3 regions of the Streptomyces sp. NPDC096105 genome follow, and region 1 is predicted to be linked to each of the others. Evidence: riboswitches for the same ligand, from Rfam matches in the RefSeq annotation. Region 1 holds a riboswitch; each other region holds the start of a gene.
The links. Region 1 has a riboswitch for cobalamin ahead of ACIQ8B_RS18915 (ABC transporter substrate-binding protein). Riboswitches for the same ligand answer to the same signal wherever they lie in the genome.
Positions count from the first base shown of each region.

Region 2: it holds a riboswitch for cobalamin, as region 1 does, so the genes downstream of both, ACIQ8B_RS27695 ((2Fe-2S) ferredoxin domain-containing protein) here and ACIQ8B_RS18915 (ABC transporter substrate-binding protein) in region 1, are expected to answer to the same signal.
Region 3: it holds a riboswitch for cobalamin, as region 1 does, so the genes downstream of both, ACIQ8B_RS23505 (cobalamin biosynthesis protein) here and ACIQ8B_RS18915 (ABC transporter substrate-binding protein) in region 1, are expected to answer to the same signal.

Region 1 covers NZ_JBIWGC010000011.1:2,319-11,575, reverse strand. The annotation lists gene ACIQ8B_RS18930 (ATP-grasp domain-containing protein) at 1-770, shown strand, start outside; gene ACIQ8B_RS18925 (MFS transporter) at 763-2,031, shown strand; gene ACIQ8B_RS18920 (class I SAM-dependent methyltransferase) at 2,000-2,749, shown strand; cobalamin riboswitch at 2,837-2,958, shown strand; partial or broken gene ACIQ8B_RS18915 (ABC transporter substrate-binding protein) at 3,189-3,638, shown strand; gene ACIQ8B_RS18910 (DJ-1/PfpI family protein) at 3,710-4,444, opposite strand; gene ACIQ8B_RS18905 (DJ-1/PfpI family protein) at 4,441-5,085, opposite strand; gene ACIQ8B_RS18900 (HD domain-containing protein) at 5,088-5,741, opposite strand; gene ACIQ8B_RS18895 (GlxA family transcriptional regulator) at 5,795-6,811, shown strand; gene rpsN (30S ribosomal protein S14) at 7,194-7,499, opposite strand; gene rpmB (50S ribosomal protein L28) at 7,499-7,735, opposite strand; gene rpmG (50S ribosomal protein L33) at 7,806-7,970, shown strand; gene ACIQ8B_RS18875 (type B 50S ribosomal protein L31) at 8,014-8,268, shown strand; gene ACIQ8B_RS18870 (CobW family GTP-binding protein) at 8,268-9,257, shown strand, end outside.
Region 2 covers NZ_JBIWGC010000023.1:64,098-73,354, forward strand. The annotation lists gene ACIQ8B_RS27660 (TfuA-like protein) at 1-1,142, opposite strand, end outside; gene ACIQ8B_RS27665 (YcaO-like family protein) at 1,139-2,323, opposite strand; gene ACIQ8B_RS27670 (SagB family peptide dehydrogenase) at 2,687-4,075, shown strand; gene ACIQ8B_RS27675 (hypothetical protein) at 4,168-4,662, shown strand; gene ACIQ8B_RS27680 (hypothetical protein) at 4,999-5,349, shown strand; gene ACIQ8B_RS27685 (hypothetical protein) at 5,608-5,841, shown strand; gene ACIQ8B_RS27690 (hypothetical protein) at 5,983-6,453, shown strand; cobalamin riboswitch at 6,522-6,648, shown strand; gene ACIQ8B_RS27695 ((2Fe-2S) ferredoxin domain-containing protein) at 6,711-7,115, shown strand; gene ACIQ8B_RS27700 ((2Fe-2S)-binding protein) at 7,152-7,862, shown strand; gene ACIQ8B_RS27705 (ArsR/SmtB family transcription factor) at 8,154-8,489, shown strand; gene ACIQ8B_RS27710 (cation transporter) at 8,490-9,197, shown strand; gene ACIQ8B_RS27715 (hypothetical protein) at 9,203-9,257, opposite strand, start outside.
Region 3 covers NZ_JBIWGC010000016.1:49,056-58,312, forward strand. The annotation lists gene ACIQ8B_RS23475 (VOC family protein) at 1-54, shown strand, start outside; gene ACIQ8B_RS23480 (hypothetical protein) at 572-1,999, opposite strand; gene ACIQ8B_RS23485 (alpha/beta hydrolase) at 2,195-3,322, opposite strand; gene ACIQ8B_RS23490 (class II aldolase/adducin family protein) at 3,578-4,363, opposite strand; gene ACIQ8B_RS23495 (anion permease) at 4,526-5,779, shown strand; gene ACIQ8B_RS23500 (hypothetical protein) at 5,811-6,032, shown strand; cobalamin riboswitch at 6,212-6,350, shown strand; gene ACIQ8B_RS23505 (cobalamin biosynthesis protein) at 6,472-7,413, shown strand; gene ACIQ8B_RS23510 (cobyric acid synthase) at 7,410-8,921, shown strand; gene cobN (cobaltochelatase subunit CobN) at 8,918-9,257, shown strand, end outside.

The DNA of each region.
Region 1 (9,257 bases):
GCCAGAACGTGTGGCTGGTCCGTGACGAGGGCGAACTCGACGCGGCGCTGGCGGAGGCGTCCGGTCGGGATCTGAAGGGGCGGTTGTTCGCCGAGCCCTATTTCAACGGCCCGGTGTACAGCGCAGAGACGCTCACCTGGGACGGCCGCACCCGGCTGCTGGGCGTCTCCAGCCGGCTTATGTCACCGGAGCCGCACTTCCGGGAGGAGATCACCGCCTTCCCCGTCGCCTTCCCGGGCCCGCAGCGGACATCGCTGGAGCGTTGGCTCGATCAGGTGCTCGCCGCCATCGGCTACACCGACCGGTTCGCACATGTGGAGTTCGTGCTGACCGCCGACGGCCCGGAGGTGGTGGAGGTCAATCCCCGGATCGGAGGCGCGCTGGTCGGGGAGGGCATGTGCCGGGCGCTCGGCGTCAACGTGTACGAGGCGATGATCGAGGCCGCGCTCGGCCACCGCCCCCGGCTCATGGACGCGGCCCTTCCCGGCGGTCCGGCCGTCGCCTTCGTTCTCGGCTACCCCGCCGCACCCGGCGTGTTCACCGGCGTGGCCGGGCTCGACCGGCTCACCGGCATGCCGGGAACGCCCGCCTGGTACCCGGTCAAGCAGACCGGCGACCTCATCGAGCACCTGGGCGACAGCCGTGGATACGCGGGCATCGTGTACGCCGAGGCGGAGACCGCCGAACTCGCCACCCACCGCGCGGTGGCCGCCGCCAACGCCCTGAGCGTCCTCACCGACCCGGCCGGCCGGGAGGCGCCCTGTGGGTGAGCGCACCACCCGGGGACCGGGGCTGCGGGCCTCGCTGTTCCCGCTCACCGGCCCGCTGCGGTTCCTCCTGCTCAGCTCGTTCCTCATTCCGCTCGGCAGCTTCATGGTCCTGCCGTTCATGTCGGTGTTCCTGCACGAACGGCTCGGGATGGGGCTCGGCACGGTCGGTGTCGTCCTGGCCGTGGCGTCGCTCGTGCAGTTCTCCGGCGGCATCGTCGGCGGGGCCCTCGCGGACCGGATCGGGCTGCGCCGCACGATGCTGTGGGCACTCGTCGTACGCACCGCCGGTTTCGCCGGGCTCCTGCTGACCCTGCGCTGGCCACCCCTCGCGATCTGGGCGCTGGTCCTGACGTGCTGCGGTGCCGCGCTCTACCTGCCCGCGAACAAGGCGTACCTGGTGCACGGCGTCGACGACGAGCGCCGCCCGGCGTTCCTGTCGGCGGGCAACGCGGCACTCAACGCGGGCATGGCCGTAGGCCCGTTGATTGCCGGGCCGTTCGTCCTGTCCTCGCCCGGCTGGCTGTTCGCGGCCGTCACGGCGCTGTTCCTCGCGGTCACGGCGGGACACGCGCGGCTGCCCGGGACCGACGGCTCGCACCCCCTCGAATCGGAGGACACGGCCCGCCCAGGTCTCCTGGCCGGCGTGGCACTCCTGCCCTTCGCCGCCAACGCGCTCGCCTTCTACCTCTACTTCCACTTCCAGCACTTCCTGGCGGTGTACGCCGTCGAGCGCGCCTCCAGCGCGTTCTACAGCGTGGTGCTGCTGCTCTGCTTCACGCTGGTCATCGTCGTACAGCCACTCGCCTCCGGCCTGATCAGGCGCATGCCGTACGCCCTCGCCCTCGCGGTCGGCTTCACGGGCCTGGCGGCGGGCCTGGCCGTGCTGGCGGCCGGTACCCGGACGGCACTGCTGGCGGGCGGGGCGCTGATCACCCTGGGCGACATCGTGCTGTTCCTCAAGAACGACCTGGAGGCACTGCGCCGCAGTCCTCGCTCCGACGCCGTGGTCTTCGGCCAGCAGCGGCTGGCCGCGGGCCTGGGCGCCTGCGCGAGCGGCGTGCTGGGCGGGCAGTTGTACGGCCTCGGCGAACGGGCCGGAAACACCGGCTGGTTCTGGCTGCTGGCAGCCGCCCAGTGTCTGCTGCTTCCCCTTCTTCTGCTCACGCTGCGTCGTCGCACGGCGCGGCGCCCTGTCCCCGACAGCGACCATGAAGGAGCACTGACGCGCGATGACACGGACGGGCGGATTCCAGGACGATGACTTCTGGACCGAGTTCCATGACTTCCTCTTCCCCGAGCAGCGCTACGAGCAGGCCGAGGAACTGCTCGGCACCTCCCCTCTGCTGGCCTTTCCGCAGGGGTCGCGTGTGCTGGACCTGTGCTGCGGGCCGGGGGTGTTCACCGTGCCGCTCGCCCGCCGCGGTCACCGTGTGACCGGAGTGGACCTGAGCCCGGCCATGCTGGACCGGGCACGCAAGCGGTCGGCCGACGCCAGTGCCGAGGTGACGTACGTGCGGGCCGACGCCCGCGAGTACGAGGCACCGGGCGGCTTCGACGTCGTCCTCAACATGTTCACCTCCTTCGGGTACTTCGAGGATCCCGCGGACAACGCACGCGTGCTGCGCACCATGTACACCTGCCTGGCTCCCGGCGGCACGCTCGTCCTGGACCTCGCCGGGAAGGAGCTGCTGGCCCGCAGGGTCACCCCGCCCAAGGTGGTGCGACGGGGCGACGACGTGATGGTGCAGACCGACACCGTGCTGGACGAGTGGGCGCGACTGCGCAGCGAGTGGGTGCTGGTCCGGGGTGAGCGGGTGACACGGGCCACCTTGACGTGGTTCGTGTACAGCGCGGTGGAGTTGCGGCGGATGGCCGAGGAGGCGGGGTTCGGCCGCGTGGAGGTCTTCGGCGGGTTCGACGGGCGCCCCTACGACGAGAGTGCCGAGCGGCTCGTCCTCCGGGCGGTCCGCGAAGCGTGAGGAAGGCGGGGCGTGCGGCCGGGTCCGCACGCTCTTCTGCCGTCGGCCCGGGGGTGTGGGATCACCTGGTCATCGCCGCGACGGGAGACAGGAAGCCGGTGCGAATCCGGCACGGTCCCGCCACTGTGACCGGGGAGCGCCCCTCCGGCATGCCCCTGCGCACCGCGCGGGAAGGCGGAGGGAACGTCGGTCCGGGAGTCAGGACACTGGTCCGTCGCGGGCCCGATCCGAGGAGCGCGGACTCCAGGAGGCTTCACGTGTCCCCTTTGTTCACCCCTGCCCGCACGCGCGGGTTCCTTCGTGCCACGGCCGCTGCCACGGCCCTTTCGTCCATGTTGCCGGCCGTCGGCTGCGGTTCGTCCGACGAGGGCGGCGGGGACGCGAAGGCCACCGCGGCCGTGCCCACGGGCTTCCCGGTCATCATCGACAACTGCGGCGTCAAGCCGACCAGCTGGTCGCGGACCTCGAAGGCCGCGTCGGCAAGGCCACCGGCAGGGCCGAGGGCGCGCCCGAGGTGCCCGTCTTCGTCTACGACAGCGGCGACAAGAGCGCCTTCACCGCGGGCGGCAAGAGCCTGGGCACCGAACTGATCCGGCTGGCCGGCGGCGAGAACGTCTTCGCCGACCTCGACGACGTCTTCGGCGACGTCTCCTGGGAGCAGGTCGTCGAGCGCAAGCCGGAGGTCATCGCCGTCTACGACTACGCCGGCGCCGGCAGCGTCGAGCAGAAGAAGAAGTTCCTGCTCCCCCAGCCCGCGCTCGCCGACGTACCCGCCATCAGGAACAAGCGGTTCGTCGTCCTCCCCCTGACCGCCGCCCTGGTCGGCATCCGCTCGGCCTGCGCGGTCGAGGACCTGGCCCGCGGGCTGCGCCCCGAGAGCTTCCGGTGACCCCGGCCGCCACCGGCAGCGGACGTCGCCCAGGGTGACGGACAGGCCGGAACGGTGCCGCCGAAACCCCCTCACCGTCGGCTCCGCTCCGTCCACACCGTGCCGCGTGCCTCGTACTCGAGCATCTCCTCCAGACCGACCGCGGCGTCCGCGCCGAGTTCCCGGCGCACCAGCCACAGGGCGAGGTCCAGCCCGGAGGTGACCCCGCCGGCGGTGACCAGGTCGCCGTCGTCGACCACGCGGGCGTTCTTCAGCACGCCGCCCTGCCGCTCCAGGTCGGCCCGCGCCCGGTGATGCGTGGTGCACGGGCGCCCCGCGGTCAGCCCGGCGGCGGCGAGCAGCATCACGCCGGTGCACAGCGCGCTGACGGTCAGGCCCGGGCGGGTCGCGGCGGCCAGGGCCCGTGGCAGTGAGCCTCGCCGGATCTCGGCCCACACGCCGGGATCCTCGCGGCGTGCGTAGCCGCCGCCGGGAACCACCAGGACGTCCGCCTGCTCAGGGGCCCACCCGTGGTCGACACGTAGTCGGGTGCCGTAGGACGCCTTGACGGTACGCGGACCGTCGAGCGTCACGTAGCGGGTCTCCACTTCCCGGTCGGTGAAGTAGCCGGAGGCGGAGAACACCTCGTACGGGGCGGAGAAGTCGAGTTCCTCCACGCCGTCGAACATGACCACGTGGACGCGCAGGGGCCGGTCACGTCCGGGGGCCTCGGACTCGGCGGCGTCGGCCCGGGGCACGGCGCCCCCGGCCATCAGTGTCGCGGTCCCGAGAGCGGTGGTGGCGTGCAGGAGGGTCCGGCGGTTCATGTCGGTCGGTACTCCGTTTCTCGGTCGGCCGGGGACAGGGGGACGGGTTCGTCCGCCAGGCAGGGAGGAGCCGAGTCGTACTGGAGGGCACGGCGCACGGCGCGGGCGTGCTCGCGTCCGTGCAGGTGGCCGACGAGCCACAGGGTGCTGTCGATGCCGGCGGAGACGCCCTGGCTGGTGAGGAGATTGCCGTCGACGACATAGCGGGCGTCGCGTACGACGGTGACGTCACCGCGCTCCTCGAGCGCGTCCTCGTACTGCCAGTGGGTGGCGACCCGGCGGGACCGGGCCGGGCCGGCGGCGTGCAGCAGGAAGGTCCCGGTGCAGACGCCGAGCACCCAGGCGGCGCGCGCGGCGGTGTCGGTGAGCCAGCCGGTGATCCGCTCGTTGCGGGTCTCGGCCTCCCGGGCGCCGTGACCGCCCGGTACGAGGACGACGTCCAGCGGCGGGTGGTCATCGAGTCCGTGGTCCGGCAGCACCCGCATGCCCTGGGAGCACCGGACGGGCGCGGAACGCTCGGCGACGAGCAGGACGTCGTCCGCGCCGTCCCGCAGTCCGGAGGAGGTGGTGAACACCTCCCACGGGCCGGTGAAGTCGAGTTCCTGCGCCGAGTCGAACAGCAGGATTCCGTACGTGGTCACGGTCAGTTGCCCCAGCGTGCGGCGTCGGCCATGGTCTCCATGCGGGTCCTGTGCGGTGGCACGGACCTCTCTCGCAGGAGTTCGGACGCGAGGGTGAAGGGCGGGGCTTTCTCCGGGCGGTTGCGGGCCTGAGCGGTGATCTCGTCGACGAGGGTGGTGGCCATGGACAGCCGCGGGTAGCCGGCGTGGATCGCGGCGCCGGTGGCGTCGTCCACGCAATCGGTGTCCAGGCCGAAGTCCATGCCGGTGCCCTGGTGCACCAGGGCGCACAGGGTGCCGCGGCGCTCGGCGATGCCCGGTGTCGTGTGCAGGGCGATGGCCTCCCACACGGCGTCGACGTCGACGGCCGGCAGACCCTGCGCGGTGAGGAACTCCGCGGCCGTGTCGGCGCCGTCCACCTCGAACCGCTGGTGGCGGTCACCGGCCTGCGTCAGGCCGATGTCGTGCAGGACGCAGGCCAGGAACAGCAGTTCCGGATCGTAGTCACGTCCCGCCTCCGCACCTTCGTGGTCGGCGCGGAGGCGGGCGAACAGAGCGCTGCGGACGCTGTGGTTGGCGGTCGCGGTGGACTCCGTCTCGCGTACCAGGGCCAGCGCGCGGCGGGCGACGGGCGAGTCGGGCAGCGGCGGTACGCCGGTGGTCGTCACATCGGTCATGGCACAAACGATCGTTCGCGCCAACTACCGCTGAAAGTGGCAGACTTGCCATTATGCGCGAGGAAGCTGCCACCCCTGCCGCACCGCATCGAGTGGCGGTGCTGGTCATGGACGACGTACTGCCCCTGGACCTGGGCATCCCGGCCCAGGTCTTCATCGCCGTACCCGGGGACCCCTACCGACTGACCCTGTGCGGACGGACCGCGCGGCCGGTCACGACCGCCGCGGGCTTCGCGGTCACGGTGGCCGCCGGGCTGGAGGTCGTACGCGAGGCGGACACCGTCATCGTCCCGGGGTACGCGCCGCACCGGCGGGAGCTCCCGGAGGACGTGCTCGCGGCACTGGCCGAGGCCCACACCCGGGGCCGGCGACTGGTGTCCATCTGCACCGGCGCCTTCGCACTGGCGGCAGCCGGGATCCTGGACGGCCGCAAGGCCACCACCCACTGGAAGTACGCCGACGAGCTGGCCGCGCGGTACCCGACGGTGTCGGTGGATCCTCGTGTGCTCTACGTCGACGAGGGACAGGTACTGACCTCGGCAGGCGTCGCCGCCGGCATCGACCTGTGCCTGCACTTGGTGCGACGCGACCTGGGCGCGTGGACGGCGAACCAGGTGGCGCGCACCCTGGTCTCGGCGCCCCACCGCGACGGCGGGCAGGCGCAGTACATCAAAAGGCCGTTGACCCCCGAGGAACCCGGCGTCACCCTCGCGCCCACCCGGGCCTGGGCGCTGGCCCGTCTGCACGAACCACTGACAGTCCCACGGCTCGCCGCACACGCGCACATGGCGCCGCGGACCTTCGCCCGGCGGTTCGTCACCGAGACCGGCACGACACCCCTGCAGTGGCTGCTCGCCGCCCGGCTCGACCGTGCCCGGGAACTGCTGGAGACCACCGGACTCGCCGTCGACCACATCGCCGACCGATGCGGCCTGGGCAGCCCCTCCAATCTGCGGCTGCACTTCCGGCGCGTCCTGGGCACGACGCCCACCGCGTACCGGGCGGCGTTCGCCGCGACGGCACAGCCGGACCCCGGCCAGGCACGCACCCCGACGGCGGCTACGCCGTAGTCGCCGCCGCTGCCGTGGGACCTGGCGCGCGATGGCGGGAAACGGCCGGTGCCGACAGTGACCTGGGCGTCGCCGATGCCGTCGGCCTCGGCCGCCACCTCGATGAACCGCTCCGGCCTGGGCACCGCCGGCCCCGGTTTCTTCGGCACTCAGGAACAGCACGCCACCCTCACCAGTCTGCCCGAGGGCCTGGCGGCGCAGTTGCCGCTCCCCCACCAGCAGATGGTGTCCGCCGTCGCCGCGCAGCGGCTCCCCCGGGCCGGGGATTCCGGCTCCACCTCCTGCGCCTGCCCTGGCATCCGCAGGCACGCTCCGCGGCCGGTTCCGGCCGTGACTCCGCCGAGGCACGGCCGGAACCGGGGCCGTCGCGCGAGCGGCGCGACTACCAGGAGGACTTGGTGACCCCGGGCAGGAAGCCGGCGTGGGCCTGCTCACGCACGCGGACGCGCGACAGGCCGAACTTCCGGAGGTGACCGCGCGGCCGCCCGTCCACGCTGTCCCGGTTGCGCACTCGGGTAGCGCTCGCGTTGCGGGGCTGGCGCCGCAGTTCTTCCAGTGCGGCCCGGCGCTCGACGTCGGTGGAGGACGGCCGGCGGATGATCTCCTTCAGCTCCGCACGGCGGGCCGCGTACCGCTCGACGACCGCCTTGCGCTTCTCGTTCTGCGCGATCTTGCTCTTCTTGGCCATCAGACCTTCCCCCCTCGGGCGCGGATGCGGGCCACGGCGGCCTCGATGCCGATGCTGTCGACCGTCTTGATCGCCTTCGCGCTGAGCGTCAGCCGGACATACCGCCCCTCGCTGGGCAGCCAGTAGCGCTTGCGCTGGATGTTGGGGTCGAAGCGGCGCGAAGTGCGCCGATGCGAGTGGGAGATGGTGTTGCCGAAGCCCGGCTGGGCGCCGGTCAGTTGGCAGTGGGCGGACAAGGTCGTACCTGCCTTTCGTCGGGGACGGCTAGTTTTTGGTAATGGAAACCATTCCCATATAGTACCGCTCATGGCACGCGACGAGATACGCCCGATCATCAAGCTCCGCTCCACCGCGGGAACCGGCTACACGTACGTGACCCGCAAGAACCGCCGCAACGACCCCGACCGCATGATGCTGCGCAAGTACGACCCGATCGCCCGGCGCCACGTCGACTTCCGCGAGGAACGCTGACCTCCCGCCGATCCGCCACCGGCCCCGAACTCGAGGACGCCCCATGAAGCCCGGAATCCACCCCGCTTACGGCCCCGTCGTCTTCCGCGACCGTGCCGCGAACTACGCTTTCCTCACCCGCTCCACCATGACCAGTGACAAGACGATCGAGTGGGAGGACGGCAACACCTACCCGGTGGTCGACGTCGAGATCTCGAACGTCAGCCACCCCTTCTACACGGGGACCGCCCGGGTCCTGGACACCGCCGGGCGGGTCGAGCGCTTCGAGCGCCGGTACGGCCGACGCGGAGCCAACTGATGCGGGACGGAACCGGACTCCCCGTCGTCATCGTCGCCGGGCTCCACTCCGAGGCACGCCGCCAGGTCGTGGAGCACCTCCTGCGCCTGGTACCCGACAGCGTCGCCCTCCATCACGACCTGTCCGCGGCGGCTGACGGCACCGTCCTGCGTCAGGTGCGCGATGCTTCGGGCGAGCTGTCCCGGGACGAGACCCCGCTGGTCAACGACTGCGCGTGCTGCGCGCTGCGCGAGGACCTGGTCCCCGAGCTGGAACGGCTCGCCGACGCCGGCCTCACCCGGCTCGCCGTCGTCGAGCTGTGGGACTCCGTCGAACCCAGGGGGATGGCCGAGGTCGTCGTCCGGCACGGCGGCGACGCGGTCCGGCTCACCAACGTGATCACCGCGGTCGATCCGGCTCTCGTCCTCCCCTGCCTCGGCAACGGCGACGACCTGGCCGAGGCGGGCCTCGCGGCCGCGGCCGGCGACCAGCGCACGGTCGGCGACACCTGGGCCAGACAACTGGAGTACGCCCCCGTCCTCGCCGTCGTGGAGAGCGAGGACGCCGACGACGAGGACCGGGCGCTCCTCACCCAACTCCATCCCACCGCCCGTCAGGTGAGCGCCGACTCCCGGGAACTCGCCCGGCTGGCCTTCGCGGGCTTCGACGCCGAAGCTGCCGCCGCAGCCCAGCACCCGGCCTGCGCCCTGCTCCCCCAGGAAGCCGACGAGGCAGGCGTCACCACCTTCGTCTGGCGCCGGCACCGCCCGTTCCATCCCGAACGCCTCTACCAGGCGCTGGAGGACCTCTGCTGCGCCGCGGCCCGCAGCCGCGGACGGTTCTGGCTCGCCGACCGCCCCGACACCCTGCTCGCATGGGACGCCGCGGGCGGAGCGCTGTGCGTCGAGAGCGCCGGCCCGTGGCTCGCCTCCCTGCCGGACGCCGCCTGGGAGATGGTCCCGCCAGTGCGCCGAGCGGCCGCCGCACTGGACTGGCACCCCGAGCACGGC
Region 2 (9,257 bases), on a different contig from region 1:
GCGGCGGACACGGCGTCGGCACTCGACCTCCAGGCCGTGTCCGTGTCCCGCAGTTCCTCGGGCGCGTCATGGAAAGGCGCCGCTCCCGGGACACTGCGGAACGACCGGACCAGCAGCTTGAGCAGTCGGCCCTCGACGCTGCCCTTCCGCAGTTCGCCGGGTGTCAGCCAGTACGTCCAGGCGTCCCGCGGCACCTGCTGGGCTGTGATCCCGCGCCCGGCCGCCGCTTTCAGTGCGGCGTGGACAAGGCCCCGGTCCTCGGAGGCCAGGAGCGGACCGGCGATACGGGTCAGGGCGAAACGCCGGTAACGGGCAGGGAAGCCCGGCGCGTACAACTGCTGAAAGCGCAGCACATCGAGCTCCGAGACGGTACCCGGACCGGTTCCGGGTACCGTGGGCCGGAACATGCCGCGCCAGCGTTCCAGATACATCGTGTTCGGCACCATCCAGGCGGGAGTCGACCATCCCGTCGCCGGGGCGGACGCCGGCCGGGGCGTGGCGCAGTGCGACAGCGCCAGCAGGGCATCCCGGCGCTTGAGATCCGAGGACGCCGGATTACGTTCGGCGAACCGCCGCAGTGCCACGGCGGCCTCACCCGCCACCGGCGAGTGGCGACCCGCCGCGTGCGCGACGGCGCCCCAGGAACGTTCCGTGTAGTGCACCGACCGTGCCGCCGCCAAGACCTCCGCGCCGTGCTTCTCGTCCAGCACCTCCTGGGCGACCGCGTTGGAGATCGACCACCGCACGTTGACCAATGGGACGGTGAGTTGCCAGTGGTCGCCGGACGGCAGACGGCCGACCGCCACCTCGTCGTCGGCGTCCAGGGTGCCCTGTACGTACATCCCGAAGACCAGCCCGACGCCCTCCATGCCGTACGGCCACAGCTCGGCCGCACGCAGGGCACCCGTGCTGGAGGCTCCGATGACCCGCGCGCCACGGGCCAGTACGTCGGTGATCTCCTTGTGACGAACCGGCGCCGTCCGATGGAACACGCCGTCGATGACGACCACCGTGTCGTCCGCGCCCGCCTCAAGAGCGAGGAGATCGCCGTGCCGTACGGGGCCGTGCACCACCGCTGCGGGCAGTCCGGCCAGGACCTCCTCCGCGGACAGCGTGGGCCCGATGAACACATGGGTGGTCATGAGATCTCCTGCGGAAGGCGGCCGGACGCCGAAGCGGTGAGCGGACGGGGGATCTCGTGGCGGCCGTCGAACTCCAGACCCGCGGCCACGACCTTCACCACGCTGAACTCGCTCTCGGTGCTCAGGTCGACGACGACCGGCGGTCGACCGGTGTGCCGGCTCACCTCCTCCGCGAGCCAGCGTGCTTCGTCGGTGTCCTCGGCGAACTCGTGCGGGACGGCGGGGACGTCCCGCCAGGAGACCGTCTCTCCTTCCGTGACCGGGGGCGGGCCCGGAAGAGCGAGGCCGTTGGGGAAGAGGGCCGCGGCCAGGTCGTCGCGGCTTCCCGCGATCGCGGTCAGGCGGCTCTGCGCCGACTCGGTGACGGCCCGGCTCAGTGCCACGGCGGGAGAAGCGTGCACGCCGGAGCCGACCGCCAGCGCGGGAAAGTCCTCTGACCAGATGTACGTGACAAAGCAAGGCAGCCCCCAGCGGTTGGGGACATCGACGATCTCGACCCAGACGCCGGCCGCCGTGATCCGGGAGAGGACCTCCGCGCACAACGGGTCGTCCACGGTCGCCGGATCCACATGCCGACGCTCGGCGACGGGCACCGCGCCGATCCCCGCCGTGCAGTCCCGCTCGATCACCTCGTACAGGGCGTGCGTGACCGCCTCGTCGTAACTGTTGCCGCTGGCCAGCCCGTTCGTGGAACCGTGCAACAGGGGCGGCTGCCAGGCATCGGAGACCTGGTGGTCGACCGTGACGTAGGAGCGGGGAACCAGCGTCTGCGCTCCGGTCAGGGCGTCGGCGCCGACAACCCAGTCCAGCAGGGTTCGATCGGTCAGCAGACTCCCGTGGTGCTGCTGCAAGTCCCGCACGTCGTAGGGGAGGTCCAGCCCGAACGCGGGAGCCTTCCTGACCTCCGGAGCGGGGCAGGCGTACTCGGCGTGCCACAGCTCCACGGACTCCATGATGGCGGATACACGGGCGAGAAGGAGGCACGTGCCCTTGCCCTGCGAGACGGTGAGGGTCTTCGCCGCCGGCCGCACCGCCATCACGACCGGTATCCCCAGGATGTCCAGCCCGGTGACGTCCGCGACCCGCGTGATGCCGAACCGGCCCCGCAACCCGTCGATGAGTGCCCAGGTCTCCTCCGGGCGCCGGACGCGATGGGTGCCGTCGAAATGGACCTTCTTCACGCGTCCCCTCCTCCCTCTCCAATGCCTGGGCCTCAGCATCGGGGATGTCACGGAAAACACGTGCCAGAGGGGCGGAAGTCCGTGGGCAACTGTCGGACAAGTTGTCGCAAGAGCGAGGCCAGAATTGCGTGCACGCAGCATCAGAAGCACGTCGGAAACACCGCATCAACGCGCTGTCAGTGCAGGTCAACCGGGGTTCGAGGCCAGGTCCGGGGAGACGGGCGGAGAGGTGGTCATCTGCCCGGGGAGCGGGATACCAATTCGTTCGTCCCGCCGAGCCGGCCGAAAGGAGTGGGAAACGGAGAGCACCACCTCTCTCCTCGATCTGGAGCAGCTCGGAGCACCGCCGCCTTCGAGATGCGGATGAGGACCCTACGCGAGCACATCACGCTCGGCACGGACGAGCTCACCGAACGCCTCGACGCTGTCGCTGACGGCATCACCGGTCCGTACGGGCCGCCCACGTCTCAGTACGGCGACCAGATCCCGCTCACCGTGGCGTGCTGCGCCGTCGCGGGAGGGGAACCGGCCGTCGGCGCAGACCTCGATCCGCGGGCGGCGGAGGCCGACGCGCTGCGCCGCGCCGCGGCGACCTACGCGTTACGGAACGCGCGGACGGCACTTCCGCTGTCCGGTGACCTCCTCCACGCCGAGCGCCTGACCGACCGGCGTCCGCATCCGCTTCCCGCCTCCCTCCTGCGAGCCGCAGCCGCGGGGACCGCGTGCGCCGAGAGCTGGGACGCCGCCGTGGAGACGGCCCTCTTCGCCGCCGTACGGGAACTGGCCCGACGGCGCGCCCGGCGAAAGCTGTCCCCGCCTCCTGCCGGAGGCCGGAGCCCTGTGTACCGAACCGCTCGTCGCCCAGGTACTGGGGACTGCTGCGGGCGTTCGGCCCCGCACCGGAGGTGTGGGACCTCTCGGGCGGCCAGGGCGCGCCGGTCGTCGGGCTGGACCTTCCACGAACTGCTGGCTTTCGACGGCGGCCGGGCTGGTCCCCGTGACCGTTCGTTCGGGCCGGTGTTCCCGCTCCGCGGCACCGAACAGCCGGAGCCGCTCTGCCGGCCCCTCCCGGCGGGGCGCCGGGTACCGCTGCACGGGCCGGACCTGGCACGGACCGCACGTGAGGACCGCCCGTTCACCGAAGTGCTGGAGGGCCGTCGCTCCCGGCGCGCATTCGGCGGCCGACCGCTGACGCGCAGGCAATCGGGCAGCTTCCTCCACCGGGCCGCCCGCGTCCGGACGGTGCTGTCCGCCCGCAGCGAGGACGACCGCCCGTACGCCGTCACCAGCAGGCCCTACCCGAGCGCGGGCTCCGCCCACGAACTCGAGCTGTACGCCGCCGTACGCCGCTGCGACGGACTCGATCCGGGTCTGTACCACTACGACCCGCTCGGCCACGCCCTCACCGAGCTCCCGGATCACCCCGGCGCCATGGATCAGTTGCTGCGCGAGGCGAGCGCCGCCGCCGGAGAGCGAGCCGTGCCCGACGTCCACCTCACCGTGGTGTCCCGCATCAAGCGACTCTCCTGGAAGTACGCGGCTCACTCCTACGCGCTGACGCCGAAGAACACCGGTGTCCTGCTCCAGACTCTCTCGCTCGTCGCCGGTGCCATGGACCTGGCTGGCTGCGTACTGGGCGGCGGCAGCGACACGCCCGTACGCGCCTTCCGCCTCGCTCCCTACGCCGAGATACCCGTCGGAGGCTTCCTGCTGGGCACGGCGGTCCCGGCGGGGAGCGGTGAACAGCGGTGAAGCGCGGCCGGCGGACAAAACGCCGTACGTCGCGACACCGCGTACAGGCCCGGCCCACCCCGGACGCCACGGGGAGCAGCACCCGGGCCGGGGTGGTCCACGAGCGGCACTGGTCCCGCGAACTGCGGTACGGCGCGGCATGGTCGGCGCTGGTGCTCGAGCTGCTGTTCGTGACGGACGCGGGCATGGGCGGGCTCAGCCCGGTTCGGGCCGCACTGTGGACGGGCCTGAGCACGTTGCTGCTGGTGGTGCTGGTTCCAGCGAGGGTGAGCGTGGGGGAGGGGTGGATCGCTGCCCACGGGATCCTCAGCCGCACGTCGGTGCGCACGGACCGCCTCGTGGCCGCCGAGTGGGCCGATGGCGTCTCCTCGCGGGTGCTCCTGTGCGACGACGCGGGCGGCCGGGTGGACATCGCCGCGCGCGTGCTGACCGGCAATCCGCTGTTGTGGCACACGGTGGAGGAGGGCGTACGGCACTCCTGTGCGCGGGGAACCCTGCGCACCGGCAATGACGATCTGCGGCGCCTCACCCGTTGCATCGACACGGACACGGCCTGCGGAGTCCTCCAGGCCTCCGGCCTGGGATGAGGAAGCCGGCGACCCTTCGGCGGCGGCCCGGCGGCGCAGCGAGCGGGCCAGGCAGGCGCTGAGGGTGATCGCCGCGGCCGTCGACACCGCGAAGCCGATCCAGCGGGTCTCGAACCACAGGCCGTTCACCACGCCTAATACCACGAGGTAGCAGGCCCAGGCCAGGCCGCCGACAGCCGACCAGCGCAGATAGCGGGCACGCTGCCCCGGCACGGCGCCCAGCGTCAGGCCGAGGACGGTACGGCCGGCGGGCACGAATCGCCCCGCCACCGTCGCGGCTGGCAGCCGCCGCGCGAGATGGCGGCTCAGCCGGCCCGCGCCCGAGGCGAGTTTCACGTGCCGTTCGAGCAAGACGTCCGCTCGGGCAGAGCCACCACGGGCGAGCGCGACGACGACGAGATCGCCGAGGAACGAGGCGACCGCGACGGCGATCGCCAGCGCGATCGGTGCGCCGCCATGGTCCAGGGAGAGCAGTGCGGCGGCGATCACGAGACTGCCGCTGGGCAGAAACGGCAGCAGCGCGTCGCCGACCACGGCGGCCAGCGCGAGAGCGGTGACGAACCACGGCTCGGACACGAGGGCGCCCAGTTGGATCTGCATGCATCGATCGTATCGAATGTTCAGAGAGTAGTGAACAAAGTAAAAAACCTGATCCTCGCCGTCAGCGGATCCTTGATGCCTTCCTGACGCAGTTCTGACCTTCTCCTGGCAGCCCCTTCGCCGCCCTGGACGGCGTTGCTCTGGACAGGGGAAAGCCGCTCGCCGCGAAAGGTCCCCCACATGACCATGTCCCGACAGACCGCCGGAGCGTCCCTCACGCCGGTGAGCGCTCGTGGCCCTCGACGCTCGGTGCTCTTTTCACCCCACACGACCGGGCACGCACCCCAGGAGACGGACCCCGGTCGCTCGGCTGCGACAGCCGTCGTTCTCGCATTCCCCGTCGCCATGGCCCCGGCCACCGGAGTCGAGGCCCCGTCCACGGTCATCGCCCAGCTCGGCCGGCTCGACGACACCCAGCGGCGCCGTTTCGGACGCGGCACGCTGGCGCTGCTACCGGTCATCGTGGGCGGCCTGACCCTGGTGCTGACCGCACTGGCCGTACGCCTGCACATCGGCATACCCGAGGAGGAGCCGACCCAGATCGCCGACATCGCGCACGCCGCGGTGGGCTCCGGCTGACTGTACGGGGCCTTCCAGCTGACCAGCTCCCTCCTGCTGCTCCGCGGCGGGCAGCTCGGGGTTCCAGGCCGGCCCCGGCCTGCTGAAGACGCTGGCCGGGACCCCGAGCGCCCCGGTGTGCTGCCGCCCATCCTGAGCAGGGTGAACCGCCACCGCACGCCGTACTGGTCCGTCGTCGTCTACTTGGCCGCGGCGGCGCTCATCATCGTGGCCGCGGCGGGTGAGGAACAGGAGCTCGTGCTCTTCTGCGCAGTCGCCGTGTTCGTCAGTTTCCTCGTCGGCCTCGTCGCGATGGCCCGCTTCGCGCACCGCGAGGACAGGAGGGGGCCGGCATGGGCCGACTCCGTCGCCGCGTCGGCGGTCGGTTTCACCCTGGTGGTCAATCTGATGCGCGGCTGGCCCGTTCTCTCCCTCGCCGCGACCGTGCTCATCGCCTCCGCCCTCCACGCCCGCTCGGCCCGGCCGGGCTGGTGGGTACGGGCGGCGGGACGGGTCGCCGTCGCGGCCGTCGTCGTCGGGCTCGTCGTCGTGGCGGTGTCCGGCCGTGACGGCGGACGGGACCGTCCGGTCCACCCGCCCGCGACGGCCCCCCACGCCCAGGAGACGGACTGACGGCCGGTACCGGGCGGGCCGGACGGCGTCCCGGGATGGGATGACGGCCGGCGACAGGGCGACGGCGGAACGAGGAAGCCGGTGTGCATCCGGCGCGGTCCCGCCACTGTGACCGGCGAGCGGGTCCCGGCAGGCCACGGCCCGGCAACGGGTGGGAAGGCCGGGACGGGCATCGACCCGGGAGCCAGGAGACTCACGCGGTCGCCTCCTCGACGGACCACCGGGGCGGATCTCCCCGGAGAGAGGGACGGCGCCGCATGTCCGCACCGCCGACCGGACCGACGACGGACGACGAGAGGCCCGCAGCGGCCACCGGCACCGTGCCGTGCCGCATCGTGGTGTGCCGCGACTGCTGCTGCGGCAGCCCCAAGGTGACCGGCGTCGACCACGCGGCCCGGACCGAACGCCTGCGTGCCGCGGCACCGGTACGCGTCTCCGGCTGCCTCGACGTCTGCGAACACGCCAACGTCGTCGTCGTCCAGCCCTCCGCCGAAGGCCGGGCCGCCGGCGCCCGGCCGGTCTGGCCGGGGCTGGTCAACGACCCGGACACGACCGAGGACATCGCCGCCTGGGCACGCGCCGGCGGACCGGGCGTCGCACCCCGGCCGGACATCCTCGACCTGTACGCCATCACGCCGCCGCGACGGCGTACGGCCTCCTGACCGTACGGACGGAGAGCCGGAGGGAGGACAGGAAGCGTGCACGAAGCCCGTGCCTCAACCGCGTCCGTCACCGCCGCACTGCACGACGTGGCCGGCCTCGGCGGCTTCTTCGCCCCGCAGGTCGGCGGACGGGACGACGGCTGGCATCCGATCGCCCGTTCCTACGCGGCGGGTTTCACCGACCTCGCCGAAGCCGTCGCACGCCGCCACCGCACTCCGGAACCGCGCGTCGCCGTCTCCATCGCCCAGCTCGGTCACGCCGCCCGCCTCTGGTCACCGGCCCTGGCCTGCGTCGTCCTGCACGGGATCGTCCCCGACCTGGAGGGACTGCAGCGGGCCGGCGACGGACCGGCCCTCCGGGTGCCCCGCCCGGCCGGCTGGTACGCCGACCGGCTCGACGACGGCGGTGCCCGCGCCCTGTACCAGCAGGTGACACGACACCTGTCGGCACTGGCCGACGGACTGCGCGTCAAGGTCGCCCCGCGTCTGCTGGACGGCAACTCGGCGTCGGCGCTCGCCGGGGCGGCCCACGCCCTGCTCGCGCTCCGCCCCGCCGTACGCGGGCCGCTCACCGGCCTCACGACCGCGCTGCTCAACACCGGACGCCTGGCGGGCACCGGAGTGCTCACCGGCCCCGACCTCGCGTTCCGCCGCCGAAGCTGCTGCCTCTACTACCGCGCGCCGAACGGCTCGAAGTGCGGTGACTGCGGGCTGGCCGGTGAGGTACGCCGCCGAGCCCCGCGATGAGGTGCATCCGTTCCGGGCTGTGCCGCTCACCGGCCCAGCACCTCAGCCGCAGCCGGCCTGTCCGCCGCCTCCGTCCGCTCGGCATCCGGCCTCGCACGGCCCGCGGCACTGCACTCGTCGAGCCGGCTTCCGAGCTGCCCGCGGTCATGGTCAGCCGGCTGCCCGGCGTCCACCAGAACACCGCCGACCCCTGGAAGCGCATCGGCGGGCAGGACAACGCCTGCGCAGAGGAGGTCACCGGCCTCATAATCCAGGATTCTCTGAATTCAGGATTCGATGTACTCTCAGGGGGTGCCGACACTCGCTGCTGACATCGAGGTGCTGGCGCGGTTCGGCCGCGCCCTCGCCGACCCCATCCGCTGCCGCATCCTGCTCGCCCTCCGCCAGACTCCCGCCTACCCGGCCGACCTGGCCGACGCCCTGGGCATCTCCCGCACCCGGCTGTCGAACCACCTGGCCTGCCTGCGCGACTGCGGCCTGGTCGTCACCGTCCCCGACGGCCGACGCTCACGCTACGAACTCGCCGACGAACGCCTCGGCCACGCGCTCGACGACCTGCGGACAGCTGTCGTCGCGGTCGAGGCGGACAAGACTTGCCCGGATGCGGACGAGAAGGACTGCTGCTGAATGACCGCTCTGTCCCTCGGCCCCAGCCCGGTCCGCCGTGACACGCTCACCCGGCGCATACGCCTGCTCGTCGCCGCGACCATCGCCTACAACGTCATCGAAGCCGTGGTCGCGATCACCGCAGGCACCCTGGCCTCGTCGACCGCCCTGATCGGCTTCGGACTCGACTCCGTCATCGAGGTCTCCTCCGCCACAGCGGTCGCCTGGCAGTTCTCCGCCGGCGACCCCGCTGTCCGCGAAGCACGCGAGCAGCGCACTCTGCGGATCATCGCCGTGTCGTTCTTCGCGCTCGCGGCCTACGTCACCGTCGATGCCGCCCGCGCGCTGACCGGCACCGGCGAGGCCGGCCACTCGATTACCGGCATCGTCCTCGCCGCCCTTTCGCTGGCGATCATGCCCTTCCTGTCGGCAGCCCAACGCAAGGCCGGCCGCGAGCTCGGCTCCGCCTCCGCGGTCGCCGACTCCCAGCAGACCCTGCTGTGCACCTACCTCTCCGCCGTGCTCCTGGTCGGCCTGCTGGCCAACCTGCTGCTCGGCTGGTCCTGGGCCGACCCGATCGCCGCCCTCGTCATCGCCGCGATCGCCGTCAAGGAGGGCCGCGACGCCTGGCAGGGGAAGGGCTGCTGCGCGCCGGCCGCCCCCACCGCGCCGCCGGTGCCCGGAACGCTGATGGGCTGCGGCTGCGGCTCGGGATGCTCCTGCTGCTGAACCACTCACATCAGCGAACGCCCCGGCTCGACCTTCGAGCCGGGGCGAAGGCTCACCGTC
Region 3 (9,257 bases), on a different contig from region 1:
CTGGAGGGCAACGTCTGGGGCTTCGGGACGTACGCGCCGGACGCGGGCGCCTGATCCGGCGGGGCGGCCCCGTCGTCCCGGCCCCGTCCGCCGCTGCCCGCGCGCCGGTACCGGCGCGGTACGAGGGCCGGCGCCGTTGCGCGGGCGCCGCGCCACGAGGGTGCCGCGTCGCGCGAGTGCCCGTTGCGCCCACCCGTGCCGCCGGGGTCCCCCAGGCCGTTCAGGCACGGAGGGAAGCACGACTGCCCGCGACGGCCGGGGGCGTCATGTGCCCGGCCTCTGGCTCGCCGCCCGCATGTCCGGCTCCCGCCCATGAGGCGCCCGCGCGAGTACCCGGGCGCCCGTGCCCACGGCCCCTGGTCCCGCCGCCGCGGCTCGCGGGCCTCTGCGGCGCACCGCCCGCGCGGACGGGATCAGTCAGCCGTGAAACCCGGTGCGGGGGCCGGGACGCCGGGCTGCGCGGCCCCCAGGAACGCACCCCGCGCAGGCCGAGTCGGGCGGCCGTGAAACCCCGCGCAAGGGGCCGGGGCGCCACCTCGCGCCCCCGAGAGCCCGCTCCGCGCAGGCGCCGTCAGCCTCCCTTGTGGACCTGGAAGGCCGCTCTTCGGACCGCCTTGGCGAAGGCGGGGTCCGGGTGGGCGGCTGCCAGGGCGACCAGGACCTGGACGGTGCGGGGGTGGCCGACCGCGCGGACCTCGTCGAGGAGGGCCGGCACCGTCGGCTGGACCGCGGTCTCCAGGTGGCGGACCAGCAGCGGCGCCTCTCCGTGGTCGGCGACCGCGGCGGCCGTGTCCACCCACAGCCAGGTCGCCTCCTCGCGGGTGAGGACCTCGTGCGCGTCCTCGGGGTCCATCCCGTCGTGCTCGGCCAGCCACAGCAGGGCGTACGGCCGCAGCGCGGGCTCCTCCAGGGCGGCGCGCACCTCGGGCTCGGCGGGGGCGCCGACCACCCGCAGCGCCTCGAAGGCGAGGCCGCGCAGCAGGGCGTCCTCGCCGCGGGCGGCGGCGATCAGCTCGGTGACGGCGCTGCCGACCGGCCGGGCGGCGAGCCAGGCGCGGTACTCGGCGCGGGCCGCGGCCGGACGGAGCCGCGCGCACCCGCGCAGCATGTCCTCGGCGCCCTGCTCGATGTTGCCCGCAGGGCTCTGCGCGGCGACGCAGATCTGCTCCAGCTTGACCCACACCGCCCAGCTGCCGAGCGGGGTGAGGGTGGCCTGTCCGTCGCCGTAGGTCAGCGCGCCGACGGAGGCGAGGGCGCGCAGCGCCCAGTCGAGGAGCGGTTCCAGCGGGGCGTCCGCGGCGGGCGGCCCGGCGGGCGCGGGGCGGGGCTCGGGGGTGACGGCGGGCGTGCCGGGCCCCGCCCCGTAGTCCACCTCGCAGCGCTCGGTGCGCAGTTCGGTGACCCGCTGCTCCAGCAGGTCGAGCAGCTGGGGCACGGGCACCGGCCCGGCGGACAGCTGGAGAAAGGACAGCACCTGCGGCATCGCCGTCACGACCTCGGCGACGGCGGCCGGCTCGTAGGTCTCGGGTTCGGGGCAGGCGAGCGACCAGGCGTCGCAGAGGGCGACCCAGCCGCGCAGCACGGCGCCGTCGTCGCGGTCCCAGGCGCGCAGCCGCCAGCCGGGGCGGGCGCTGTCACCGTGCACCTCGATGAGGCCGGCCAGCCGGGCGGTGTCCCAGTCGGCACGGACCTGATCGGCGGTCAGGCCGAGGGCTTCGGCGGCCCGGCGGGCGGTCGCGTCGGACAGGGTGGCCTTGCCGTCGGCGGTGGCGCTGTCCCCGCCGGGGCCGAGGGCGCGGTCGGCCCAGCGGGCCACACGGGCGGCGGCGGCCAGGACGGAGCGTGCCATTCCGGCCAGCTCGGCCGGTGCGGGCGTGCCCTCCGGAGGGCGTGGCGCGGGGCGGCGCACACGCCGCTGCTCGATCGCGGCGGGGGCGGCGGCCAGGGGGCGCGGGCGGACGAGTCGAAGCCTGGAGTCGCGCGGGATACGGGACGTCACGGGTGCAGTCTTCCGGTTGACGGTCAGAAATCCCAAACGGAATGCCGGGGGACGCCTCGGCGGCCGTCGTCCTGCGGGCTCGGACGGTGCCGTGGGGGCCTGATCAGGCCACTGGTGCGGCGCTAAACGGAACCCCTCGCACCGCCTGCCGCGACACCCCCCGCAGGGACCCGCGCGGGTGGCCGACGCGCCGGCTCACATCAGCGGCACCAGGAACCTCCGCAGCGACTCCTCGTACGCTTCCGGGTCGGCGTTCCACATCGCGGCGTGCGGGGCGCCCCTGACGGTCTGCAGGGTGACCGTGCCGGGGTGGGCGGCGGCGAGGCGGCGGGAGAACCGCCAGGGGGCCACCGTGTCGTCGGGGCCGTGGAAGATCTGCGTCGGAACGTCGATGCCGTCCAGGCGGACCGCGCCGGGCCGGTGGTCGCCGTACAGGCCGGTGCGGCCCTGGGCGGCGCGGACGGCGAGCGGCAGCAGCACGCCGGGGGTGCGGCGGGCGCAGGCGAGGGCGCGCAGGGTGGACTCCCAGTCGAGCACCGGGGAGTCCAGCAGCAGCCCGGCGACGCGCTCGCGCAGTTCCGAGCGGGCGGCGGCGCGCAGCGCCATGGTCGCGCCGGTGGAGAAGCCGTAGAGCACCACCTTGCGGGCGCCGGAGTCCACCGCGTGCTGCAGCACGGCGTCGAGATCGCGCCACTCGGTCTCGCCGAGGTGGCTGAGCCCGTCCGGGGAGCGGGGCGCGTCCGGGTCGCCCCGGTAGGCGGGGACGAGTACCGGGAACTGGTTGCGGCGCAGGGCCGGGAGGACGTTGAGAACGTGTTCCCGGGTGGCGCCGAGGCCGTGCACGGCGATCACCCAGGTGTCCCGGACGCCGGGCACGAACCACACGGGCAGCGGCCCGAGTTCGCCCGGCACGTCGAGGACGGTGTGGTCGACGTCGAGCGCGGTGCCCGGGTCGCCGACGTGCACGTTGGGGGTGAAGCGGACCCGGTCGCCGGGTTCCGGCGCGCCGTAGGTGACGCGTTCGAGGCGGCGCACGACGCTGTCGGCGGAGTTCGGGGCGCCGGGCAGCACGGGTCCCACCACCGCGTGGAAGCCGTCGCCGACGAGGCCGTGACGGCCGGGCCGCAGGGCGGCGAGGTCGCGGGTGAGGGTGACCTGGCCGGCGGCGGTGGCGTGGACGGTGAGCACGGGCTCGGTGGGCAGGGGCCGGCCCGAGGGGATCCTCAGGGCGGCATCGCTGGCGAACCGGCCGGCGGCCACCGCGGCGGCGCCGGCCCCTATCACGGCGGTAACGGCTGTGGCCGTCGCTGTCACAGTGCGCACGCCTCCCAGTGTCGGGTCAGGACGCGGACCCGGCCAGTGGGCGCGTCGCCCGGGAGCCCGCCCGGACACGGGCCGGCCTCCGGCCGCGTCCTCGGTTCCGCCGGGCGCGTCATCCGGCTTCCGGACACGTTCCCCGTGGGCCGGGCGCCACACCCGCAGACCGGACTCGGCGGTCGCCGGCCGCACGCGTCCCCGGCCGGCGGACGTCCGCCCCCGAAACCCCCGCACGCGTGCGGCGTCCGGGGCTTCCCGGCGTCATGCCGACTTGCCGGTCTCGCGTCCGGGCGGCTCGGGGGCCGCCCGTCCGCCGGCCGGGGACTGCCCGTACCCCCTCAGCCGCTCGCCCGCCTCCGCGAGCTGTTCGGGACCGAGCAGGCTGGGGGTCATGCCCGGCACGGAGGAGGCGGTGAGCCACACCCGGCACATCCACTCGAGCTGGGCGGTGCGGTCGTACGCCTGGTCGAGGGTGGCGCCGTGGGTCAGGGTGCCGTGGTTCCGCATCAGGCAGCCGGTGCGGCCGTCGAGGGCACGCAGGGTGTTCTCGGCCAGTTCCGGGGTGCCGTAGGTGGCGTAGCGGGCCACGCGGACGGGGCCGCCGAGGGCGGCGGTCATGTAGTGGATCGCCGGCAGTTCGTCGACGAGGGTGGAGACGGCGGTCGCGTGCACGGCGTGGGTGTGCACGACGGCGCGCGCGTCGGTCGCGCGGTGGACGGCCAGATGCAGGGGCAGCTCGCTGGTGGGGACCAGCGTGCCGAGCACCTGCCGGCCCGTGAGGTCCACCCCGGTGACGTCGGCCGGGGTGAGCCGGTCGTACGGGATCCCCGAGGGCGTGACGAGGACGGTGTCGCCGACCCGTACCGAGACGTTGCCCGAGGTGCCGACGACGAGCCCGTCGGCCACGGTCCGGCGGGCGGTCCCGACGAGCTCCGCCCAGGCGTGCGCCACCTCCTCGACCCCGCCCCCGGAGCCCTTGCCGCGCGTGTCCGGGGCGCCACGCACAGCGCCTTCCGCTTTCTGTCCGGTCCGGTGCTCTTCGGCCATGGGGGGATCCTGCCAGGAGCCCGGGAACCCAGGCGGCCTGGGCTGTACGGCGGAGTGCCCACCCCTCTTGCGGTCACCACGATGCCCATTCCAGTTCATCTTCCGTTCACCCTGGTTACCTACATTCGACCAGCCAATGACCTCGAACGATTGCCTGGGTAAATGGAAAGCTTCTCGCTGATCCTCGCGATTGTGGTGGTAACCGCACTCGCGTTCGATTTCACGAACGGTTTCCACGACACCGCGAACGCGATGGCAACGACCATTTCGACCGGTGCGATGAGGCCCAAGGCGGCAGTGGCCATGTCCGCCGTCCTCAACCTTGTGGGTGCTTTTCTCTCGGTGGAGGTCGCCAACACGATCTCCAAGGGCCTCGTCGACGAGGCCGGCATCCGTCCCGAGGTCATCTTCGCCGCACTGGTCGGCGCGATCCTCTGGAATCTCCTCACCTGGCTGGTGGGTCTGCCGTCCAGCTCCTCCCACGCCCTCATGGGCGGTCTGATCGGCGCCACGGTCGCCTCCGCCGGCTTCGGCGCGGTGCACGGCGACGTGCTGGTCACCAAGGTCCTGATCCCCGCGATCGCCGCCCCGCTGGTGGCCGGCGTCGCCGCGATGCTCGCGACCCGGCTCACCTACCGCATGGGCCGCAACGCCGACGACAAGGCCTCCGCGAAGGGCTACCGCGCCGGCCAGATCGCCTCCGCCGGCCTCGTCTCCCTGGCCCACGGCACCAACGACGCCCAGAAGACGATGGGCATCATCACCCTCGCCCTGGTGGCCGGCGGCACCCTCGCCCCCGACTCCGACCCGCCCATGTGGGTCATCCTCTCGGCGGGCATCGCCATCGCCCTCGGCACCTACCTCGGCGGCTGGCGGATCATCCGCACCATGGGCAAGGGCCTGACCGACCTCCAGCCGCAGCAGGGCTTCGCCGCCCAGACCAGCGCCGCGACGGTCATCCTGGCCTCCTCGCACCTCGGCTTCTCCCTGTCCACGACGCACTCCGTCTCCGGCGCCGTCATGGGCGCCGGCCTGGGCCGCAAGGGCGGCGTGGTCCGCTGGTCCACGGCCACCCGGATGTTCGTCGCCTGGGGCCTGACCCTGCCGGCCGCCGCCCTGGTCGCGGCGCTCGCCGAGTGGGTCTGCGGCTTCGGCGACTGGGGCACCGCCGTGGTGGCCGTCTTCCTGGTCGCCTCCAGCGCGGCCATCTGGAAGATCTCCCGGCGCGAGATCGTCGACCACACCAACGTCAACGACCACGACGGCGCCGGTGAGGAGCCGTCCGGCGTGGTGACCCAGGCGATGGCCGCCGTGACCCCGCCCCCGGCCGGCACCGTGGCCGAGGACCTCACGGCCTCCATCCCGGCGCCGACGGCCGGCGACCCGGCGGGCCCGCCGGCCAAGACGTCCGTCTGACCGCGACCCGGCACGAAGGAAGAAGAGCACCATGAAGATCGACTGGGCGGCCCTCGGTTCCGTCTTCGGCGTCAGCCTCGTGGTCACCGTGGCCCTGGTGGCCCTGTTCACCCTCGGCATCTCCGGCATGTCCCGCCGCGAGCGGGCCGCCGCGGAGGGCCGGTCCACGGCTCTCGCGGTCACCGGCGCCTACGCCTGCTTCGCCGCGTGCGCGGCGGCGGTGGGCTACGGTATCCACCTGATCATGGCCTGACGGCAGGCCGCACGCGTGCGCGGGCGGGACGGGAGCGGCCGCTCCCGTCCCGCCCGCCGCCGTGTCCGCGCCCCCGCGGGCCGGTCACGCCGGTCACGCCGGTCACGCCGTTCACCCACGTGAGTCCCTCTGTGGGCCTCGGCACACTTCAGCCCCGCAGGTCAACGGCAAGTTGACGGCCCTTCCGGGAGCATGGTGGACTGCCTCCGCCAACACGGCGGCAGGAGAGGAAGCCGGTGCGAATCCGGCGCGGTCCCGCCACTGTCACCGGGGTGACCACCCCGGGAGCCAGGAACTTTCACCGCCGGTCTCGTCGAACCAGGGCGTGGACACCCTGAGTGAGGACATATCGCCATGCGCGGCTGCCTGCCGAGGTCGATCAGCGACACCCCACCCGCCTCCGGGGCCGTTCCCTCCGGATCCGTCACCGGCTGACCCCATGGGTGCCGATCGCGTGTTCGCGTACGGCGCCGCCGCCGGCCTCCTCGGCGACCTGCTGCTCGGCGATCCCCGCCGTGGACACCCGGTCGCCGCTTTCGGGCGGGCCGCGGCTGCCGTGGAGCGGGTGCTGTGGCAGGACGACCGGGGCCGCGGGGCCGTGCACACCGCCGTGTGCGTCGGCGGCGCCGTCGCGCTCGGCGGCCTGGCCGCCCGCGCCGTACGCCGTTCCCCCACCGCTTCCGTCACCCTGACCGGCGTCGCCACCTGGGCCGTCGTCGGCGGCACCTCGCTGGCCCGGGAGGCGCGTGCCGTCGGGCGGGCCCTGGAGTCCGGTGACGTCGAGGCCGCCCGGGAGCGGCTGCCGCACCTGTGCGGCCGGGACCCGCAGGCCCTGGACGCCGACGGGATCGCCCGCGCCGTGGTGGAGTCCGTGGCCGAGAACACCTCCGACGCCGTGGTGGGCGCCCTGGTGTGGGGCGCGGTCGCCGGAGTCCCGGGCCTGGTGGGCTTCCGGGCCGTCAACACCCTGGACGCGATGGTGGGGCACAAGTCGCCCCGTTACCGCCGCTACGGCTGGGCCTCCGCCCGCCTCGACGACGTCGCCGGCTGGCCGGGGGCGCGCCTGACGGCCGTGCTCGCCGCACTGAGCGGGCCGGACCCGCGCGGGGCGGTACGGGCCTGGCGTGCGGACGCGGCGCGGCACCCCAGCCCCAACGCCGGTCCCGTCGAGGCGTCCTTCGCGGGCGCGCTCGGCGTACGGCTCGGCGGAACCCTGTCCTACGGCGGCCGGGTCGAGCACCGGCCCGTCCTCAACAGCGGCGGGCGCCCCGTCGCCGTGGCCGACATCGAGCGGGCGGTACGCCTGTCGCGGCGGGTCGGCTGGCTCGCGCTCGCGGCCGGAGCGGCCGCGCGGCGCGTACTGAAGGGACGTGCGACGTGAGCGGTGGCGGACTGCTGGTCGCCGGGACGACCTCGGACGCCGGCAAGAGCGTGGTCACCGCCGGGATCTGCCGGTGGCTGGCGCGCCGGGGCGTGAAGGTCGCGCCGTTCAAGGCGCAGAACATGTCGCTGAACTCGTTCGTCACGCGCGAGGGCGCCGAGATCGGGCGGGCCCAGGCCATGCAGGCCCAGGCGTGCCGGGTGGAGCCGACGGCGCTGATGAACCCGGTGCTGCTGAAGCCGGGCGGCGAGCGGTCCAGCCAGGTGGTGCTGATGGGCCGCCCGGTCGGCGAGATGAGCGCACGCGGTTACCACGGCGGCCGTCAGGAGAGCCTCCTCGGCACGGTCCTGGACTGCCTGGACCGGCTGCGGAGCGAGTACGACGCGGTGATCTGCGAGGGCGCCGGAAGCCCCGCGGAGATCAACCTGCGCCGCACCGACATCGTCAACATGGGCCTCGCCCGCAACGCCGGTCTGCCGGTCCTCGTCGTCGGGGACATCGACCGGGGCGGCGTCTTCGCCTCCTTCTTCGGCACGGTCGCCCTGCTCTCCCCCGAGGACCAGGAGCTGGTCGCCGGGTTCCTGGTGAACAAGTTCCGCGGGGACGTCTCGCTGCTGGAGCCGGGCCTTCGGATGCTGCACGGCCTGACCGGGCGGCGCACCTATGGCGTGCTGCCGTTCCGGCACGGGCTCGGCATCGACGAGGAGGACGGCCTCAGGGTGTCGCTCAGGGGCGCGGTGCGGGAGTCCGCGGTGACCGCGCCGGTCGGCGAGGAGGTGCTGCGGGTCGCGGTGTGCGCGGTGCCGCTGATGTCCAACTTCACCGACGTGGACGCGCTCGCCGCCGAACCGGGCGTCGTGGTGCGGTTCGTGGACCGGCCGGACGAACTCGCCGACGCGGACCTCGTGGTCGTGCCGGGCACCCGCGGGACCGTGCGGGCGCTGCGCTGGCTGCGCGAGCGCGGGCTGGCGGACGCCCTGGTGCGGCGGGCCGCCGAGGGCCGGCCGCTGCTGGGCGTCTGCGGCGGCTTCCAGCTCCTCGGCGAGCGCATCGAGGACGACGTGGAGAGCCGTGCGGGCCGCGTGGACGGGCTCGGCGTGCTGCCCGTACGGGTGCGGTTCGCCCGCGAGAAGACCCTGGCCCGCCCGGTCGGCGAGGCCCTCGGCGAGCGCGCCGAGGGGTACGAGATCCATCACGGGGTCGCCGACGTACGGGGCGGCGAAGCCTTCCTGGACGGCTGCCGGGTGGGCGGCACGTGGGGCACGCACTGGCACGGCGCGCTGGAGTCGGACGGGTTCCGGCGGGCGTTCCTGCGCGCGGTGGCCGACCGCGCGGGACGCCGTTTCGTGCCGGCCCCCGACACCTCCTTCGCCGCGCTGCGCGAGGAGCAGCTCGACCGGCTCGGCGACCTGATCGAACAGCACGCGGACACGGACGCGCTGTGGCGGCTCATCGAGTCCGGCGCGCCACGAGGACTGCCCTTCATCCCACCAGGAGCGCCCGCATGAGCACTGTGTTGTTGTTGTCGACCGCCGACACGGACCTGCTGGCGGCCCGGGCCTCCGGCGCCGGCTACCGCATCGGCAACCCCACCCGCGTGGACGTCGTGGAGGAGCTGCCCGCGCTGCTCGACGGCGCCGACCTCGCCGTGGTGCGGCTGCTGGGCGGCAAGCGCGCCTGGGAGGACGGCCTGGCCGCGCTCAGGGCGTCCGGGATCCCCACGGTGCTGCTCGGCGGGGAGACCGTGCCGGACGCGGAGCTGATGGCCGAGTCGAGCGTCCCGGCGGGCGTGGTGGCCGAGGCGCTGCGGTACCTCGTGGAGGGCGGCCCGGAGAATCTGGCCG